2 regions of the Cryobacterium sp. TmT2-59 genome follow, and region 1 is predicted to be linked to the other one. Evidence: predicted binding sites of a transcription regulator. Region 1 holds the regulator's gene; the other holds the start of a gene.
The links. The regulator LexA, encoded in region 1, represses DNA repair genes until DNA is damaged. The targets are predictions, from matches to a motif close to TCGAACANNTGTTCGA.
Positions count from the first base shown of each region.

Region 1 (9,412 bases):
CCTCGCCCAGGGTAAACGCCCCCGCGTACAGGGCCTTGCCCACGATCGCGCCTTCGAGGCCGAGGGGCACGAGCTCGCGCAGCGCGCGGAGGTCGTCCAGGCTGGAGATGCCGCCGGAGGCGACGACCGGCTTGTCGGTGCGCTCCATCACCTGGCGGAGCAGGTCGATGTTGGGGCCCTGCAGGGTGCCGTCCTTGGTCACGTCGGTGACGACGTAGCGGGAGCAGCCGGCCTCCTCCAAGCGGGCCAGGACCTGCCAGAGGTCGCCGCCCTCCTTGGTCCAGCCGCGGGCCGCGAGGGTGGTGCCGCGCACGTCGAGGCCGACGGCGACGGCGTCGCCGTGACGGGCGATGACCTGCGCCGCCCACTCCGGGTTCTCCAGCGCCGCGGTGCCGAGGTTGATCCGGCTCACGCCCGCGTTCAGGGCCGCGTCCAGCGACGCGTCGTCGCGGATGCCGCCGGAGAGCTCGATCTTGACCCCGGTGACCTCACGGATGACGTCGCGGATCACCGCGGTGTTGGTGCCGCGGCCGAAGGCGGCGTCCAGGTCGACCAGGTGGATCCACTCTGCGCCCTGGCGAGCCCAGTCCAGGGCCGCGTCGACGGGGTCGCCGTAGTTGGTCTCGGTGCCGGCCTCACCCTGGGTCAGGCGCACGGCTTTGCCGTCGGCCACATCGACGGCCGGCAGCAGAACGAGACGCGGAGCGGGGGTGTTCGGAGTCATGGTGGTCCTCAGTTCGGGGGAATCGGTGCGGATGGTCGCGGGTTGGGGCCGGTCACGGCGGGGCGCTGACCGGATGAGACGGGGCAGCAGCGCCGGCCGGCTAGTCGTGCAGGGAGCCGAGCCAGTTCGAGAGCAGACGGATGCCCGCCTCCCCGGATTTCTCCGGGTGGAACTGGGTGGCCACGAGCGGTCCGTTCTCGACCGCGGCCAGGAACGGGCCCCCGTGCTCGGCCCAGGTCAGGCGCGGCTTCGGGAAGGGAGGCATGACCTCCAGGGTCCACTCCTGCGCGGCGTAGGAGTGCACGAAGTAGAAGCGCTCACCCTCGAGCCCCCGGAACAGGACGGAGTCCGGGTCGGGCGTGACGGTGTTCCAGCCCATGTGCGGCAGCACCGGCGCGCGCAGCTGGGTGACGGTGCCGGGCCACTCGCCCAGACCCTCGGTGTCGACGCCGCGTTCGACGCCGTGCTCGAACAAGACCTGCATGCCCACGCAGATGCCCAGGACCGGCCGGCTGCCGGCGATCCTGCGGTCGATGATCTCGTCGCCCCTGACCTCCCTGAGGGCGTCCATGACCGCGCTGAACGCGCCGACGCCGGGAACGACCAGCCCGTCGGCTTCGAGCGCCTGCTTGCGGTCGCGGGTCAGGGTGACGTCGGCCCCGGCCAGTTCGAGCGCCTTCACGGCGGAGTGCACATTGCCCGTGCCGTAGTCGAAGACGACGACGCTGGTCACAGCGCACCCTTGGTCGACGGGATGCCGGAGACGAGCGGGTCGAGTGCCTTGGCCTGCCGGAAGGCGCGGGCGAAGGCCTTGAACTCGGCCTCGGCGATGTGGTGCGGGTCGCGGCCGCCCTGCACGGTCACGTGCACGGTCAGGCCGGCGTTGAAGGCGATCGCCTCGAACACGTGACGCACCATCGACCCGGTGAAGTGGCCGCCGATCAGGTGGTACTCGAAGCCGTCCGGCTCTCCCGTGTGCACAAGGTAGGGGCGGCCGGAGATGTCGACGACCGCCTGCACGAGGGCCTCGTCGAGGGGCACGAGGGCGTCGCCGTAGCGGGAGATGCCGGATTTGTCACCGAGGGCCTGCTTGATGGCCTGGCCCAGCAGGATACCGACGTCCTCCACCGTGTGGTGCACGTCGATGTCGATGTCGCCGCGGGCGCGCACGGTGAGGTCGGTCAGGGAGTGCTTGGCGAACGCGGTGAGCAGATGGTCGTAGAACGGCACGGATGTCTGGATGTCGGATTCACCGGTGCCGTCGAGGTTGAGCGACAGGTCGATGCTGGACTCGCTCGTCTCACGCTGCAGGTGGGCGAAGCGGGGCGAGGTGGACGCTGAAGAGAAGCTCATGCCGTTTAGTTTATTGGCCCGGGGTGTTCACTGCCGTCCGAGGCCCTCGAGGGCCTCGAGGAAGGCCGTGGTCTCGGCCTCGGTGCCCGCCGTGACGCGGAGGTGACCGCTGATCCCGATGTCGCGCACGAGGATGCCCAGGGCCAGGAGCGCCTCGAAGGTCGCCCGCGGGTCCTCCACGCCGCCGAAGAGAACGAAGTTGCTCGAGCTGCGGAGGGGGGTGTAGCCGAGGCGGGCGAGTTCGCTGACGAGCCGGTCCCGCTGGCCACGGATGTCGTCGACCATGGCGAGCATCTCCGGCGTGTGCGCCAGGGCGGCCACCGCGGCCGCCTGGGTGAGCGCAGACAGGTGGTACGGCAGGCGAACCAGGCGCAGGGCATCCGTCACAGCCGGGTCGGCCGCGAGGTAGCCGACGCGGGCCCCGGCGAAGGCGAAGGCCTTGCTCATGGTGCGGGACACGAGCAGACGCTCGCGCCCGGGCAGCAGGCTCATCGCGCTGGGCGAGCCATCCGGACCGAACTCGGCGTAGGCCTCGTCGACCACGACGATTCCGTCGGTCGCGTTGTAGACGGCCTCGATCGTCTCCAGGGAGAGGGGGGTGCCGGTGGGGTTGTTCGGGGAGCACAGGAAGACGAGGTCCGGTGCCACCCGGTCGACCCATTCGACGGCCGTGGCCGGGGACAGTTCGAAGTCAGCGTCGCGACCGCCGGCGATCCAGCGGGTTCCGGTGCCGGAGGCGAGCAGGGAATACATCGAGTAGGTCGGCGCGAAGCCCAGAACGGAGCGGCCGGGGCCGCCGAACGCCTGCAGCACCTGCTGCAGCACCTCGTTGGAGCCGTTGGCCGCCCAGATGTTGTTCCGGGTCAACCCGTGCCCGAGGTAGCGGGCCAGGGAGTCCCGCAGTTCGGTGAACTCGCGGTCCGGGTACCGGTTGACCGTGCGGATGGCCACGGCGAGGGCCGCGGCGATGTCGTCGGCCACCGCGGCGGGGATGCCGTGCGTGTTCTCGTTCACGTTCAAGGCCACCGGAACATGAAGCTGGGGCGCCCCGTAGGGAGTGAGTCCGCGCAGATTGTCACGGAGGGGCAGGTCGTTGAGACTGGTCACTCCCCCCATATTACTGAAAAGGTCAGTACTCGTTCGGCAGGGCGAGACGCTGACCGGGCTGCACGCTGTCGGACGGCAGCTGATTGAGGCTGACGATCTCCGCGATCACCTCACGCGGGTCCGAGGTCGGGGCGACGGTCTCGGCCAGCTCCCACAGGGACTGCCCGGACTGGACGGTCACGTACTCGAAGGCCGTGGCGACACGACCGCCCACGTTCGAATTCTCGGCGACGGCGATGCCCCCGTTGAGGGCGACGGCCAGTGCCGTGGCGACGAGCGGAACCGAAACCAGCATGGTCAGGACGATGCGTCCGCGCCGGGTGATGCGCAGGGTGCTGCGCCCGGTGGCGACGCGCAGCCCCTGGGCGGCGCTCGCGTCGGGTGCGGTGCTCAGATCGAGTGCGCCGCTCAGACCGAGGGCAGAACTCATGGTGAATGCAGTGCTCATGTCGAACCTCCTGTGTTAAGTCGCATCCGGCTCTCGGCCGGGAGAGCCGGATGCGAACCTATGTTCCGAATGTATATTCGATTATTCGAACAATCAAGCCCTTTTGAAGAAATTCCTCAAAAAAACTTGCGACACACTCGAATGAATGTTTGTCTATCCGCGCGGAGGTGGATACAGTTTCGAGTGTCTGGTTGCAACACAATCAGGCACCCCCGACATTCGCTCGCGGCCCGGTGATCACCGCCTACCGGGGCCGCGCGCAGCCCGAGACGAGGAGCGACAATCGTGGCCCAAGACCCCAGCGGCCCCCGCGAAAAAAGCGGGACGAGACGGCGCAAGAGCCTGAGCGAGAAACAGCTCGCGATCATGGACGTCATTCAGCGCTCGGTCAGCCAGCGCGGCTACCCGCCGAGCATGCGCGAGATCGGCGACGCCGTCGGCCTGTCCTCGCTCTCAAGCGTCACGCACCAGCTCAACCAGCTCGAGCTGAGCGGGTACCTCCGCCGGGACCCCAATCGCCCCCGCGCCCTCGAGGTGCTGATCGAGATTCCGCAGTCGCCCGAGGATGCCTCGTCAAGCAGCACGGAAAGCTTCCACTCGGGCGCCCAGGTGGGCGACGCCGCGATGGTCCCCCTCGTCGGGCGCATCGCCGCCGGCATCCCGATCACCGCGGAACAGCAGATCGACGAGATCTTCCCGCTCCCCCGCCAGCTGGTGGGCAAGGGCGAGCTGTTCATGCTCAAGGTCGCGGGCGAATCCATGATCGACGCGGCCATCATGGACGGCGACTGGGTCGTGGTGCGTCAGCAGAAGACGGCGGAGAACGGCGAGATCGTCGCCGCCATGCTCGACAACGAAGCCACCGTCAAGGTCTTCCGCCAGCGCGATGGTCACACCTGGCTGCTCCCGCGGAACTCCAATTTCGAACCTATCGTCGGCGACCACGCCGAGATCCTCGGCAAGGTCGTCGCCGTCCTGCGCTCCGTCTAACCGAGGACGGGTTTGATCAGACCGGCCCCGGCCAGAACGGCGAGAACGGTGTCGGCCTGGTTGAAGGCATACAGGTGGAGGCCGGGGGCGCCGCCCGCGATCAGCTCACGGGCGAGGTCGGTGGCGTGACGGGTGCCGATCTCCCGCTGTCCCTCCCGGGTCGGCTCCACTTCGAGCTGGATGGCCAGCTCGGAGGGCAGCTCCTCGCCGGAGAGCTCGAGGATGCGGCGCAGCCGGGCCGGACTGGTGACCGGCATGATCCCGGGCAGGATGGGGAATTCGACCCCGGCCGTCCGGGCCCGCTGGATGAAGCTCAGATAGTGGTCGGCGTGGAAGAACAGCTGGGTGATGGCGAGGTTCGCCCCGGCGGCCTGCTTGGCCAGCAGGGTGTCGATGTCCTGCGAGGTGGACCGTGACCGCGGGTGACCATTCGGGAACGCGGCGACGGCGATACGCACCTTCTCCCGTTCGGTCTTCACCGCCCGGGCGCCCGGGATGCCGGGGATGACCGTCTCCCGATAGGGCACCCGCTCCGCCTGCACCCGGTGGATCAGCTGCACCAGTTCCGCCGCGCTGCCCAGGTCGCCGAGGAACGCCTCGCCCTCGCCGGCGCCCTCGGGCGGGTCCCCGCGCAGGGCGAGGAAGCTGCGCACGCCGGCATCCAGGAATTCGCGGATCAGCCGGCTCGCCTCCAGGCTGGACGAGCCCACGCAGGTGAGGTGGGCCATCGGATCGACCGTCGTGGTCTTCAGGATGTGGGTGAGCACCTCGAGCGAGGAGCTGCGGGAGGACCCGTTCGCCCCATAGGTCACCGAGATGAAGTCCGGCCCGGCCGAGGCCATGGTGGCGATGGTCGCGTGCAGGGCGGTTGCGGCGGCATCCGATCTCGGTGGATACAGCTCGAAAGAGAACGGGATCCTCCCGCAGTCGGGCTCCGAAGTGGTGGACATGTGTTCCTCATTCGACAGAAGCCAGTGCCAGGCACTGGGCTGGCCGGGCGGCCGCGGACCGCCGGGCGCGCCTGGCGGGTGTTCGCGGGCGGGCGCCGGGCTCGGCTGTCGCTCCATGCCACCGAGGACAGACCTCGGCGGCAACGATTGGAGACACTCTAACAACGCCGCGCGGGACGTCGCCAGTCGGTGACGGATTGTGACGCGGTCAGTCGGTGACGGCGGGCAGCACGACGAAATCCGCGAACTGCGGCTGGATCTCGGCCGTCACGAGGGCCGTGACCCGGGTGCCCGTCTCGGCGTACTCGGTCGCGAGCACCTGCCCCTGGTCGTGCAGCAGGGCGATCAGGTCGCCGTGCTCGTAGGGGATGAGCAGGTCCAGCCGGATGCCGGGTCGAGGAAGCAGGTCGGAGATCTCGGCGAGCAGTTCCTCGATGCCCTCGCCGCTCCGCGCCGACACGAAGATGCCCTGGGGCCAGAGGCCGCGCAGCACGAGCCGGTCGTCGTCGCTGATCAGGTCGCTCTTGTTGAAGACCACCACTTCGGGGATCTCCCGTGCGCCGACCTCGCCGATCACCTCGCGCACCGTCGACAGCTGGCTCGACGGGTCCGGGTGTGAACCGTCGACGACGTGCACGATGACCTCGGCGTCGGCGACCTCTTCGAGAGTGGACCGGAACGCCTCCACCAGCTGGTGGGGCAGGTTGCGCACGAAACCGACGGTGTCGGTCAGGGTGTACAGGCGCCCGTCGGCCGTCGTGGACTTGCGCACGGTGGCGTCCAGGGTGGCGAAGAGGGAGTTTTCGACGAGCACGCCCGCCCGGGTGATGCGGTTGAGCAGGCTCGACTTGCCGGCGTTCGTGTAGCCGACGATGGCAACGGATGGCACGGCGTTGCGCTTGCGGTTGGCCCGCTTGGCTTCGCGGGCGGGTTTCATCTCGAGGATCTGCTTGCGCAGCCGGGACATCCGGGTGTGGATGCGGCGGCGGTCGAGTTCGATCTTGGTCTCACCGGGGCCGCGCGAGCCCATGCCGGCGCCCGCGCCGCCGACCTGTCCACCGGCCTGGCGGGACATGGAGTCGCCCCAGCCGCGCAGGCGCGGCAGGAGGTATTCGAGCTGGGCCAGTTCGACCTGTGCCTTGCCCTCACGGCTCTTCGCGTGCTGGCTGAAAATGTCGAGGATCACGGCGGTGCGGTCGATGACCTTGACCTTGACGACGTCCTCGAGCGCGCGGCGCTGGCTGGGCGCGAGCTCGGTGTCGGCGATGACTGTGTCGGCGCCCATCGCCTTGACGATGCCGGCCACCTCTTCGGCCTTGCCCTTGCCGAGGTAGGTGCTGGCGTCCGGCTTGGACCGGCGCTGCATCAGGCCGTCGAGCACGGTCGCGCCGGCGGTTTCGGCCAGCGCAGCGAGTTCCCGCATCGAGTTCTCGGCGTCGGCGACGGTGCCGTGGGTGTACAGCCCGATCAGCACCACGTTCTCCAGCCGCAGCTGGCGGTATTCGACCTCGGTGACGTCCTCGAGCTCGGTGGAGAGGCTGGGCACCCGGCGCAGGGCGTTGCGGTCTTCCCGGTCGAGCTGCGCGCCGTCGTGGCCCTCACCGTCGTGCGACTCGGCGGATTCGGCCTGCAGGGCCTGCGCGCTGCCGCTGCGGAACAGTGAGTATCCGGCGGCTTTGCTGTCGGCGCTGGCGAGGACGCGTGCGACCACGTCGTCGGTGTCGCCTGGCAAGTTTGACTCAGTCATTGCTTTAACATTAGTTCCTCGAAGCAGGATAAGTTCCCTTTATGCCTTCCGACCACTATTTCACCCCGGCACCCGACAGCACCCTCAAACTCCGTCAGGTGAGCGTACAACTGGGAGGCCAGGAACGCGAGCTGACCACCGCCAATTCCGTCTTCAGCCCCGACCACATCGACACCGGCACCCAGGTTCTGCTGAACAACGCGCCCACCCCGCCGCCCGGGGGCGACTTCCTCGACCTGGGCTGCGGCTGGGGCCCGATCAGCCTGCACCTGGCTCTCGCCTCGCCCCGCGCCACGATCTGGGCCGTCGACGTGAACGAACGCGCGCTCGACCTGGTGCGCCTGAACGCCGAGAAGCTGGGCCTCACCAACGTCACGGCGGTCCTGCCCGAGCAGGTTCCCGCCCACGTCAGTTTCCGCACCATCTGGTCCAACCCGCCGATCCGGGTCGGCAAGACCGAGCTGCACTCGATGCTGCGCACCTGGTTGCCGCGTTTGGAGCCGGACTCGGATGCCTGGCTGGTCGTGCAGCGCAACCTCGGCTCCGATTCCCTGCAGCGCTGGCTCGACGGCGACCTTCCTTCGGAATTCACCACGTCTCGCCGGGCCATCAGCAAGGGCTTCCGCGTGCTTCGGGTCCAGCGGCAGGCCGAGCAGCCCCGCTAGCGCGCCGCGCAGGTCAGTTCAGGCGGCGACTCAGTTCAGGCGGAAGACCCCGTCGAAGACGAGCTCCGCGGGGCCCGACAGGGAGACGTGCTCGCCGTCTTCGGTCGGGAACATGCGCACGCCCAGCACTCCCCCGGTGACCTCGATCTGCCACTGGTGGGGGGCCCCGGCGCCGGCCCAGTGCCGGGTGGCCAGGGCGGCGGCCGCGGCGCCCGTGCCGCAGGACAGCGTCTCGCCGCTGCCGCGCTCGTGCACGCGCATCCGGATGCGTCCGACCCCGTTCACGACGAGCGGGTCGCCGGGCAGCACGAATTCGACGTTCGCTCCGGCGGCCGGGGCGGGATCGAGCTGGGGCACGACGGTCAGGTCGGCGCCCAGCAGCTCGTCTTCGTCCGCGAGGGCGACGACGACGTGCGGGTTGCCCACGTTGATGCCCAGGCCGGGCCGGGCGACGGGAAGGTTCCTGGCTCGAACGAGCGGCTCTCCACCGTCGAGCCGCCACCGGCCGAGGTCAACCTGATAGCCGGCGGCGCCGCGCTGCACATCGCGCACGCCCCCGCGGGTGCCGATGCTGAGCGTCTCACCGCGTTCGAGAACGGCCAGACCCTGCTCGACCAGGAACCGGGTGTAGACCCGGATGCCGTTGCCGCACATCTCCGAGACCGTGCCGTCGGCGTTCCAGTAGTCCATGAACCATTCCGCCTGGTCGTCCTCGGCGAGGGCCGCCGCCCCGGCGGGCAGGCTGCGGGAGCGCACGGCACGGATGATGCCGTCGCCGCCGATCCCGAAACGGCGGTCGCAGACGGCCCGGATTTGGTCCGGGGTGAGCTCGATCTGCCCGTCGGGGTCGGCGAAGAGCACGAAGTCGTTCCCGGTGCCGTGGCCCTTGGTGAAGTTCAGATCAGTTCCCATGGGAACCAAGTTTACGACGGCGAGTCCGCGGCCCAGTGCTCGGCGGGCCGGGCCGGGTCGGCCAGGCGCGCGAGCGCGCGGTCCAGCCGATCGGGGGCCGACGCGTCGATCCAGTGCGTCTGCGGGGACCGCTTGAACCAGGACACCTGGCGACGGGCGTACCGGCGGGTGATCTGCTGGGTCGTCTCGATGGCCTCCGACCGGGTGAGGGTGCCGGTGAGCTGGCCGAGCGCCTGCGCGTAGCCGATGGCGCGGCTGGCGGTCACGCCGGTTTCGATCCCGGCCGGGATCAGGCCCTCGACCTCGTCGACGAGCCCGTCCGCCCACATCCGTTCGACCCGCGCGTCGAGCCGCGGGGTGAGTTCGGCCCGGGGTGCGCGCAGCCCGAGTGTGAGCGCGGGCATCCAGTACACGGGGGCGTCGGGCAGCGCCGCGGTGTGCGGGGCCCCGGTGATTTCGACTACCTCGAGCGCACGAACGAGGCGCCGCCCGTTGCTGGCGCCGATCCGGGCCGCG
Region 1 is NZ_SOGM01000102.1:52,021-61,432, reverse strand. Features, by position in the region: gene priA (bifunctional 1-(5-phosphoribosyl)-5-((5-phosphoribosylamino)methylideneamino)imidazole-4-carboxamide isomerase/phosphoribosylanthranilate isomerase PriA) at 1-724, opposite strand, end outside; gene hisH (imidazole glycerol phosphate synthase subunit HisH) at 825-1,457, opposite strand; gene hisB (imidazoleglycerol-phosphate dehydratase HisB) at 1,454-2,077, opposite strand; gene E3T24_RS16795 (histidinol-phosphate transaminase) at 2,105-3,193, opposite strand; gene E3T24_RS16790 (LysM peptidoglycan-binding domain-containing protein) at 3,207-3,632, opposite strand; gene lexA (transcriptional repressor LexA) at 3,918-4,622, shown strand; gene E3T24_RS16780 (methylenetetrahydrofolate reductase) at 4,619-5,572, opposite strand; gene hflX (GTPase HflX) at 5,781-7,319, opposite strand; gene E3T24_RS16770 (methyltransferase) at 7,361-7,984, shown strand; gene dapF (diaminopimelate epimerase) at 8,015-8,896, opposite strand; gene miaA (tRNA (adenosine(37)-N6)-dimethylallyltransferase MiaA) at 8,908-9,412, opposite strand, start outside.

Region 2 (9,412 bases), on a different contig from region 1:
CGGTAGAGCCACTGGTCGTTCATCCACTGCACGCAGAGGGCACGGCCGTTTCGGCCGGGGACGTCGCTGCCGACCGAGCGCAGGTCGGCCAGGTAGGCGTCGACCTGGGTGTGCAGCAGGTCGGCCTGCACGCTGCGCCGGTCCCGGCTGAAGGAGGATTTGAAGACGGCAAGCACGAACGGCGCCCACTTGCGGTCCAGCAGGCGCAGGGTGGGTTTGTCGAATGCTTCGCGCACCCGCGCCAGTTCGCCCGCGATTTCGCTCATGGTGGAGGTTCCTTTCTCGGGCCTCCTCAACCGTAGTCGCACCGGCCCGCCGGTCGGCACGCCGGGCGCTGCTACGCGCCCGGCGTGAGACCGCGGAACCCGCGCAGGCGCAGGCTGTTGCTCACCACGAAGACCGACGACAGGGCCATGGCGCCGCCCGCGATCAGGGGATTCAGCAGCCCCAGCATGGCCAGCGGGATCGCGGCCACGTTGTAGGCGAACGCCCAGAACAGGTTGGCCTTGATCGTGGCGAGGGTGCGCCGGGACAGCCGGATGGCGTCGGCCGCCGCGATCAGGTCGCTCCTGACCAGGGTCAGGTCGCTGGCCTCGATGGCGACATCGGTTCCGGTTCCCATCGCGATGCCAAGGTCGGCGGTGGCCAGGGCCACCGCGTCGTTGACGCCGTCGCCCACCATCGCGACGACGCGTCCCTCACCCTGCAGGGCCCGGATGATCTCTGCTTTCTCGGCCGGGAGCACACCGGCGCGGACGTCCGTGATGCCGACCTCGGCGGCAACGGAGGCCGCGACGGTCTCGTTGTCGCCGGTGAGCAGCACGGGTCGGAGGCCGAGACGCCGGAACTCCGCGATCGCGGCGGCACTGGTGTTCTTGACTACGTCGGACACGGCCACGATCCCTCGCGCCTTGCCGTCCCAGGCCACGGCGACCGCGGTGCGGCCCTGGCCCTCGACGACGGCGAGCGCGGCGCGGAGCTCGGAGGGGAGGGTGATGGCCCACTGCTCGGTCAGCCAGCGCGGCCGCCCGACCAGCACGACCCGTCCCTCGATCAGCGCCTGCACGCCGAGCCCGTCGGTCGAGGCGAACGATTCGGGGGCCGGCAGCGCTCCGACCCGGTCGCGAGCACCGGACACGATGGCCTGGGCGATCGGATGCTCTGACCCGGTCTCCGCTGCTCCGGCGAGCGTGAGCAGTTCCTTCTCGTCGACGCCGGCCACGGGCACGGCCGCGACGAGCGTCATCCGGCCGGTCGTGACCGTGCCCGTCTTGTCCAGCACGATGGTGTCGACCCGGCGGGTCGATTCGAGGATCTGCGGCCCCTTGATCAGGATGCCCAGCTGGGCACCGCGCCCGGTGCCCACCAGCAGGGCGGTCGGGGTGGCCAGTCCGAGCGCGCACGGGCACGCGATGATCAGGGTCGCCACGGCCGCGGTGAACGCCACCACGGTGCCCGCGCCGAGCAGGAGCCACGCGACCAGGGTGGCCAGGGACAGCGCGATCACGATCGGCACGAAGATGGCCGAGACCCGGTCGGCGAGGCGCTGCACCTCGGCCTTGCCGGTCTGGGCCTGCTCGACCAAGCGGCCCAGCTGGGCGAGCTGGGTGTCCGCGCCGATGCGGGTGGCCCGCACGACCAGGCGGCCGCCCGAGTTCAGGGTGGCGCCGACGACGGCGTCGCCGGGGCCCACCTCGACCGGCACGGACTCGCCGGTGAGCATGCTGGCGTCGATCGCCGAGTTGCCGTCGACGACGGTGCCGTCCGTGGCGATCTTCTCGCCCGGACGCACCACGAACAGGTCGCCGACGACCAGGGACGAGGTCGGCACGGTGATCTCGTGGCCGTCCCGCAGGAGGGTCGTCTCCTTCGCCCCGAGTTCGAGCAGGGCCGTGAGTGCCGCGCCGGACTGTTTCTTTGCCCGAGCCTCGAAGTAGCGCCCGGCCAGGATGAACACGGTGACGGCGGAGGCGACCTCGAGGTAGATCTCGTCCGCTCCCCCACCCGGGCTCGCGGTGAAGCTGAAGGTCATGGTCATGCCGGGCATGCCGGCCATGCCGAAGAACAGGGCGTACAGGGACCAGCCGAGCGCGGCGAGCACGCCGATGCTGATCAGGGTGTCCATCGTCGCCGCGCCGTGGCGCAGGTTGGCCCACGCTGCGCGGTGGAACGGCCAGGCTCCCCAGACCGCGACCGGAGCCGCAAGGGTGAGGGCCAGCCACTGCCAGTTCGTGAACTGCAGCACCGGGATCATCGACATCAGCACGACCGGCGCGGCCAGGACACTGGACAGGATCAGCCGCCGGCGCAGGGCGGCCACCTCGAGGTCCTGCGCGGTGGGGGCTCCGGGAGCGTCGGGCTGCTCTGCCTGCGGCGGCCGCGGTCGGGCGGCGGTGTACCCGGTCTCCTCGATCACGGCGATGGCCTGGTCGACCGTGGTGCCTTCCGGTACGAAGAGGCTGGCCTTCTCGGTGGCGTAGTTGACCGACGCCTCGACGCCGGGCATGCGGTTCAGCTTCTTCTCGATCCGGGCCGCGCAGGACGCGCAGGTCATGCCCCCGACAAGGAGGTCGACCTGTTCACCGCGCGCCGGGCTCGAACCGGCTGGACGTGGACCAGCGGGGATCGGACCGGCAGGGATCGGACCGGCCGGTGTCGGACTCACGGGGACAGTGCTCACGGCGTCAGCTCAGACGGATTCTGAGACGAGCTCGTAGCCTGCCTCATCGATGGCGGCGGCGACGGCGACGGGATCGAGCGGACCTGTGCTGGCGACGGTGACCAGGGAGACGCCACCCGCCACGAGGTCCACGTCCACGCTCTCGGCGCCGCCGAGCTTCGACAGTTCTGCGGTCACGGCGGCGACGCAGTGCGAGCAGGTCATGCCCGAGACGTGGAGAGCGGTGGTCGTCGCGTCGTTCTGCTGGGTATTCTGCTGGGTTGTGAACATGGTTCAACTATACCCCCAGGGGGTACTGGCGGAATGAGAATCCGAGCGACCCTGGATCCGCTGCGTGGCTTTGTCCGTGTGAGACTGACAGCCAGGACTCGTGAAGGAGCAACACAGTGGACGACCCGCGCGCCAAAATGGAGGGCAACAACCTCCTCAATCTCGGAGCACCGCACCTCGACTGGTCGAAGACCCCCGGTCGCAGGCCCGGATTCTGGCTGTCTGCGGCCTGCGTCGTGCTCGCCGTCCTGCTCCCGTTCCCGGCCGCCATCGCCGCCGGGCTGGGTCTGTCGTTCGCGATGCAGGCATTCCAGGTGATTCCAGCGGGCGCCCGCGGGCGTGGGCTGGTGATCACGTCCCTGGCTCTGGCTTCGGCGACGATCCTGGTGGTCGTGGCCCGGACGATCGCAGCGATTCTCTTCTAGAACGCCTGCTCAGAAGGGCGGTGGGTCGACGTCCGCAGCGGGCTCCACAGGTTCGAACGGGACCGCCGGATCCGACCGGTAGTTCAAACCGCTCGGCGCCGTCCAGTCCAGCACTCCCCCGGCTTGCTGGGTCACCGTCCAGTTCGTCTGCGTCTTCAACCGATGATCCGGAGCACACAGGCACGCCAGATTGTCGTAACGGGTCTCCCCGGTGTGCTGCCACTCGTGACCGTGATCCACCTGGGCCCGCACCGCCGGCCGGGTGCAGCCCGGGAACCGGCAGGTCCCGTCCCGGATCTCGATCAGCCGCCGCAGGTCTTTCGGGACCCGGTACTGATCCCGGCCCACCGAGAGCATCACCCCCGTCTCCGGATGAACCAGGATCCGCGTGAAACTCGGCGCCCCCGCCGCCAGCAACCGGGCCGTCTCCGGATCGATCGGACCGTACCCCTCCAGCAGCCCCGGTTCCTCACTCTTGCCCAGCAGAGTCAGAACCGGCACGGTCACGTTCACCGTGGCCCGCACACCCCGGCCGAGGCCCGCCGGCGTCACCCCGTCGACCATCAGGTCCGCGAACACATCCGCCCGCAACTGCGCCAGGGTGCGCTCCTCGTCCAGCCCCTGCAGGCTCGCCGCCATGTCGCCCACCCGGGTGAATATGGCCTGAGCCACCGGCATCGGCTGATAACTGTGCAGCCAGCCCATGCCGTCCTGCGCGGGCTCGAGCACCAGAACCCGGTCGGCCTCGCACTTTCGCCGGCGCACCGTGATCGACTCCGGATGCGTCCGTTCCCGCACCCTTCGGGCCACCCGGTCGAACTGAGCCACCGTCACCCGCTCCGCGACCGGAAGCACCTCGGCCTCGAAACTCGCCCCGGCCTCCTCGGGCAGTGAATTGGCCTGCTCGATCAGCACCCGGGCATGCGCGTAACTGATCCGGCCGGCCGACAGAGCGTCCCGGGTCGCCATGAACGCCCCCGAGAGGGCCTCGCTCTTTGCGAGAAGATTCGACGCGGCCGCCTGCGACACATGGAGCGCGCAGGCCAACTCGGCGATCGCCGTGCGATGGGCGATCTCGAGCGCATCCCACCTTGACCCCAGCACACCCGCCGAGACCGCTGAATGCGGGCGGCCGACCTCGTCGTCAGCGTCGTCAGCGTCGTCAGCGTCGTCAGCGGTCACACCGTGCTCGACCGCCCGCGCGACCAGAGCGCGCCGGGTCCGCTCACGCTCCGCGTTCGCCTCGGTCTCGAAACACCAGGACCGCACGCGCTCCACCGCCTCGGCCCGCGCCGCGGACACGGATGCCAGCAGTCGATCGGCGGCCGCGGCCGCCCCGACCAACTCGGCCAGCATGCCGACCCGGCGGTCGAGGAACCGCAGTTCGCCCGCAGCCGGGCCGGCTGCCTGCAGACCGGTTGCGTACAAACCGGCATCGTCGAATTCCTCAACGTCGAAGAAGGCCTCGGCGTCGAACTCGAAGCCAGGACCGCCGGCGCTGTTCCGGAACGCCGGGCCGGTCAGGGTGTCGAACGCGGCCAGGGCGTCCAGCGTCGTGGTGCACTCATTTCTGAGGTTCTCCATGCGACCAGAATATCACGATCCAGAACACAGGTGTGAAATAATGTCAACTATTTACCGCTTAGTTTAGAACTGAACGACGATACTTTCACTCGGCGTCATCCCGGATCAGCGCGGCGAGCGCAGCCGGCCCACCGCCGGCAGGAAGCGTCCGATGTGGGCGCCGTACGCGGCGTAGTCCGGATGCTCGGCCACCAGCATCCGTTCCTCCCACCGGGCCTTGCCGGCCAGGAGCAGCAGGAGGGCAACCCAGGCCACCAGGTGCCAGACCGAGGCGCCGATCAGTGCAAGACCAAGCGCGCCCGCGATGAGTCCGGCATAGATCGGGCTCCGCATGAGCCCGTAGACGCCGGTGGTGACCAGGGGCGCGTGTTCACGCGGGACCGGGCTGGCCGTCAGCGCCGGACCGAGACCGACCACGCCCAGCACGGCCAGAACCGCGCCGGCCAGGCAGAGCGCGGCCGAGGCCACGGCGACGACAACGGTGACCGGCCACAGAGAACCGTGGGGCAGGAACGCCAGCGCCGCGAGCAGCACGAATTGTGCGGACACCAGGCCGACCGCGAGCGCGCGTTTCATGATTCGAGGCTCCGCCCGCGGGGTGCGTGCGGGCGCTATTGAGCGGGGCCGACCCGCGCTAGGTTCATGTCATCGACTGGCCGACGAACGGAAGAGAGTGCCGACGTGGACTCGCAACAGATGCCCCTGCTGATCGCGGTGCTCGCCGCCCTGGTCGACCTGGCGATCCGAATCGCCGCCATCATCGTCATACCGCGCAATCGGAAGCCGACCGCGGCGATGGCCTGGCTGCTGGCGCTCTTCCTGATCCCCTTCGGCATTCTGTTCTTCCTGCTCCTGGGCAGCTCCAAACTGCCGAAGAAAAGGATGGAGAAACAGGCCGAGATCAACAGGTCGATCGCCGACAGTGTCGCGGGCATGGACCTCACGGACGGCAGGACCGAGTGGCCGGACTGGTTCGCATCGGTGGTCACCCTCAACACCGGCCTCGGCGCCGTGCCACTCGTCGGCGGCAACACCGCGCACCTGATCGGCGACTACCGGGCCTCCATCGCCGCCATGACCGCCGAGATCGACGCCGCCACGACGTTCGTGCACGTGCAGTACTACATCGTGTCCCTGGACGACACGACGAAGGACTTCTTCGCCGCGATGGAGGCGGCCGTCAAGCGTGGGGTGACGGTTCGCCTCCTGGCGGACCACATCGCCTCGATCCGCACGGTCGGCCATGCGGCGACGTTCGCCGAGCTCGACCGAATCGGGGTGATGTGGAGCTTCATGCTGCCGGTGCAGCCGTTCAAGGGCAAATACCAGCGGCCCGACCTGCGCAACCACCGCAAGATCGTGGTCGTCGACGGGCGGGTGGGCTTCATGGGCTCTCAGAACCTGATCGATCGCAGCTATCTCTCCGCGAAGAACCTGAAACGCGGGCTCCAGTGGCAGGAGCTGGTGGTTCGGGTGACCGGGCCCGCCGTCAGCGGTATGAACGCCGTCTTCCTCTCCGACTGGTACAGCGAGACCGACGAGAAGCTGCTCGACGAACGGGTTCCCGCCGCCGCTGTTCCCCGTGACACGTCCCCGGAGGCCCTGGAGTGCCAGGTCGTCCCCAGCGGTCCGGGCTTCGAGGGCGAGAACAACCTGCGGCTCTTCCTCGCATCGCTCTACACCGCCCAGAAACGCATCATCATCACCAGTCCCTACTTCGTTCCCGACGAGGCCATGATGTACGCCATCACGTCGTCGTGCCAGCGCGGCCTGGAAGTGCAGCTCTTCGTGTCCGAGATCGGCGACCAGGGGCCCGTCTACCACGCCCAGCGTTCCTACTACGGCGCGCTCCTTCAGGCGGGCGTGCGCATCTGGCTGTATCCGGCGCCGTACATCCTGCACGCCAAGCACCTCTCCATCGATGAGGACGTGGCCGTGATCGGGTCGAGTAATATGGACATCCGTTCTTTCAGCCTCGACCTGGAGGTGTCGCTGCTGGTGCGCGGCGCTTCGTTCGTCGCCCAGATGCGGGAGGTCGAAGAGGGCTACCGGACGCTCAGCCGCGAACTCACCCTGGCGGACTGGAACCGGGAACCCGGGCGGGCCACGGCGCTGGACGGTCTCGCCCGGCTGACCTCGGCCCTGCAATGACCGGGTGAGGGGGGTTTCACCATGGCGGAGACAGGCGGGCTGACCTCGGAGGAAGCCGCACGACGGCTCGCCCAGGACGGCCCGAACCTGCTCCCCCGACTGGCCCGCCCCTCCCCCCTGCGCGAGCTCGCCCGCCAGTTCACGCACCTGCTCGCGCTCCTGCTCTGGGCGGCCGCCGGGCTCGCCCTCCTCGCCGGCACGCCCGTGCTGGCCGTCGCCATCGTGGTGGTGATCGTGTTCAACGCCGTCTTCGCGTTCGCCCAGGACTACCGGGCAGACCGGTCCACCGAGCGGCTGCGGGCACTGTTGCCCAGCAGCACCCGGGTGCGCCGGGACGGCCGCATGCGCACGATCGACCCCGTTGATCTTGTGCGCGATGATGTGGTGCTGCTCAGCTCCGGCGACCGGATCGCGGCCGACATGGAGCTGACGGAGGCCAACGAGCTCGGCGTGGACGAGTCCGTGGTGACGGGCGAGAGCGAGCCGGTGCGGCACGACCGAGGAGAGCTCCTCAGCGCGGGCACGTTCGTGGTGCAGGGCGAGGCGGAGGCACGGGTGACCGCCACCGGGGCGACGACGACCCTGGCCGCCATCTCCGCGCTGGCGCGTTCGGCGACCAGGCCGCCCAGCCCACTGACCCACGCGCTCAACCGGGTGGTGCGGACCGTGGCCGTGTTCGCGGTCACCACGGGCGTCGTCCTGGGCATCGCCGGCGTCGTGATCGGGCTCCGGCCGGTCGATGCCTTCCTCTTCGCGGTCGGGGTCGCCGTGGCGCTCGTCCCCGAGGGCCTCCTGCCCACCGTGACGCTGTCCCTGGCCCGCGGCGCCCAGACCATGGCGCACGAGCAGGCCCTGGTGCGCCGGCTCGACGCCGTGGAGACCCTGGGCGCGACCACGTTCATCTGCACCGACAAGACCGGCACCCTCACGCAGAACCGGATGTCGGTGGTCGAGATCTGGACCCCCGGGGGCCTGGTGCGGGTGCAGGGCGACGGCTACGAGCCGACGGCGACCATCACCGGGCCAGCCGAGGCCACGACCCTGCTGCCGGGCCTGGCGGCATCCGCCGTGCTCTGCGTGACCGGACGGGCCGTGTCGCACGCCGGCAAGTGGCAGGCCGAAGGCAACCCGCTGGACGCCGCGATCTTCGCCCTCGCGATGCGGTGCGGGTGGCAGGACGACCCGAGCCGGCCCGTGACCCGCCTGCCCTACACGGCGAAACGGATGATGAGCTCCGCCGTGCTGGCCGGCCGGGCCAGCACCATCGGCGCGCCGGAGCGGGTCTTCGAGCGGTGCTCCCGAGTGCCGGAGGAGGCACACCGCGCGCTGTCGCGGATGACGGCCACCGGCCAGCGCGTGCTGGCGGTGGCGGGACGCCCCTGGTCGGCCACCCCGACCGAGGAGGCCGTCGAAACGGACCTGGAGCTGCTCGGCCTGCTCGGCCTGGAAGACCCTCCCCGGCCCGATGTGCACGAGGCGCTGCAGGCCTGCCGGGACGCGGACATCCGCGTGATCATGGTCACCGGTGACCACCCGAACACGGCCGAGGCGGTGGCGCGGGAGGTCGGCCTGCTGCAACCGGGCGGCGCCGTCCTGGGCTCGGGGCTTCCCGAGGATGACGCCGAGCTCGGCGAACTGCTCGACCACCGGGCGGGAGCCGTCGTGGCCCGGGTTACGCCCGCGGACAAGCTCCGCATCACCCGGGTGCTCCGGGAGCGCGGGCACGTGGTGGCGATGACCGGCGACGGCGTCAACGACGCGCCTGCCCTGCGGGAGGCCGACGTCGGGGTCGCGATGGGCCGGAGCGGCAGCGACGTGGCCCGGGAGGCGGCCGACCTCGTGCTGCTCGACGACCATTTCGGCACCATCGTGACCGCCGTGCGGCTGGGACGGGCGACCTTCGCCAACGCGCGTCGCTTCCTCACCTACCACCTCACCGACAACGTCGCCGAGCTTGCGCCGTTCGCGGTCTGGGCGTTGACCGGCGGCCAGTTCCCCCTGGCGATCGGGGTGCTCCAGGTGCTCGCCCTGGACATCGGCAGCGACATGCTGCCCGCGCTGGCGCTCGGGGTGGAGCCGCCGAGCAAGCGCGTCATGCTCGGCCCGGTGCGCTCGCGGTCGCTGATCGACCGCCCGCTGGTCTGGCGGGCGTTCGGGGTGCTCGGCCCGGTCGAGGCGGCCGCCTCGCTCGGCGGGTTTGCCGCAGTGCTGGTGCTGGGCGGCTGGTCGTGGGGGCAGCAGGTCGCACCCGGGCTCCTGGCCGCCGCGTCGGGCACGGCGTTCGCAACGATCGTGGTCGCTC
Region 2 is NZ_SOGM01000058.1:145,438-154,849, forward strand. Features, by position in the region: gene E3T24_RS09990 (DUF3375 domain-containing protein) at 1-266, opposite strand, end outside; gene E3T24_RS09995 (heavy metal translocating P-type ATPase) at 338-2,554, opposite strand; gene E3T24_RS10000 (heavy-metal-associated domain-containing protein) at 2,690-2,950, opposite strand; gene E3T24_RS10005 (hypothetical protein) at 3,067-3,375, shown strand; gene E3T24_RS10010 (HNH endonuclease signature motif containing protein) at 3,385-4,959, opposite strand; gene E3T24_RS10015 (methyltransferase) at 5,065-5,535, opposite strand; gene cls (cardiolipin synthase) at 5,656-7,110, shown strand; gene E3T24_RS10025 (cation-transporting P-type ATPase) at 7,132-9,412, shown strand, end outside.
Region 2: E3T24_RS10010 (HNH endonuclease signature motif containing protein) is a predicted target of LexA. The motif match lies at 4,980-4,995, and genes of this name have one in related genera.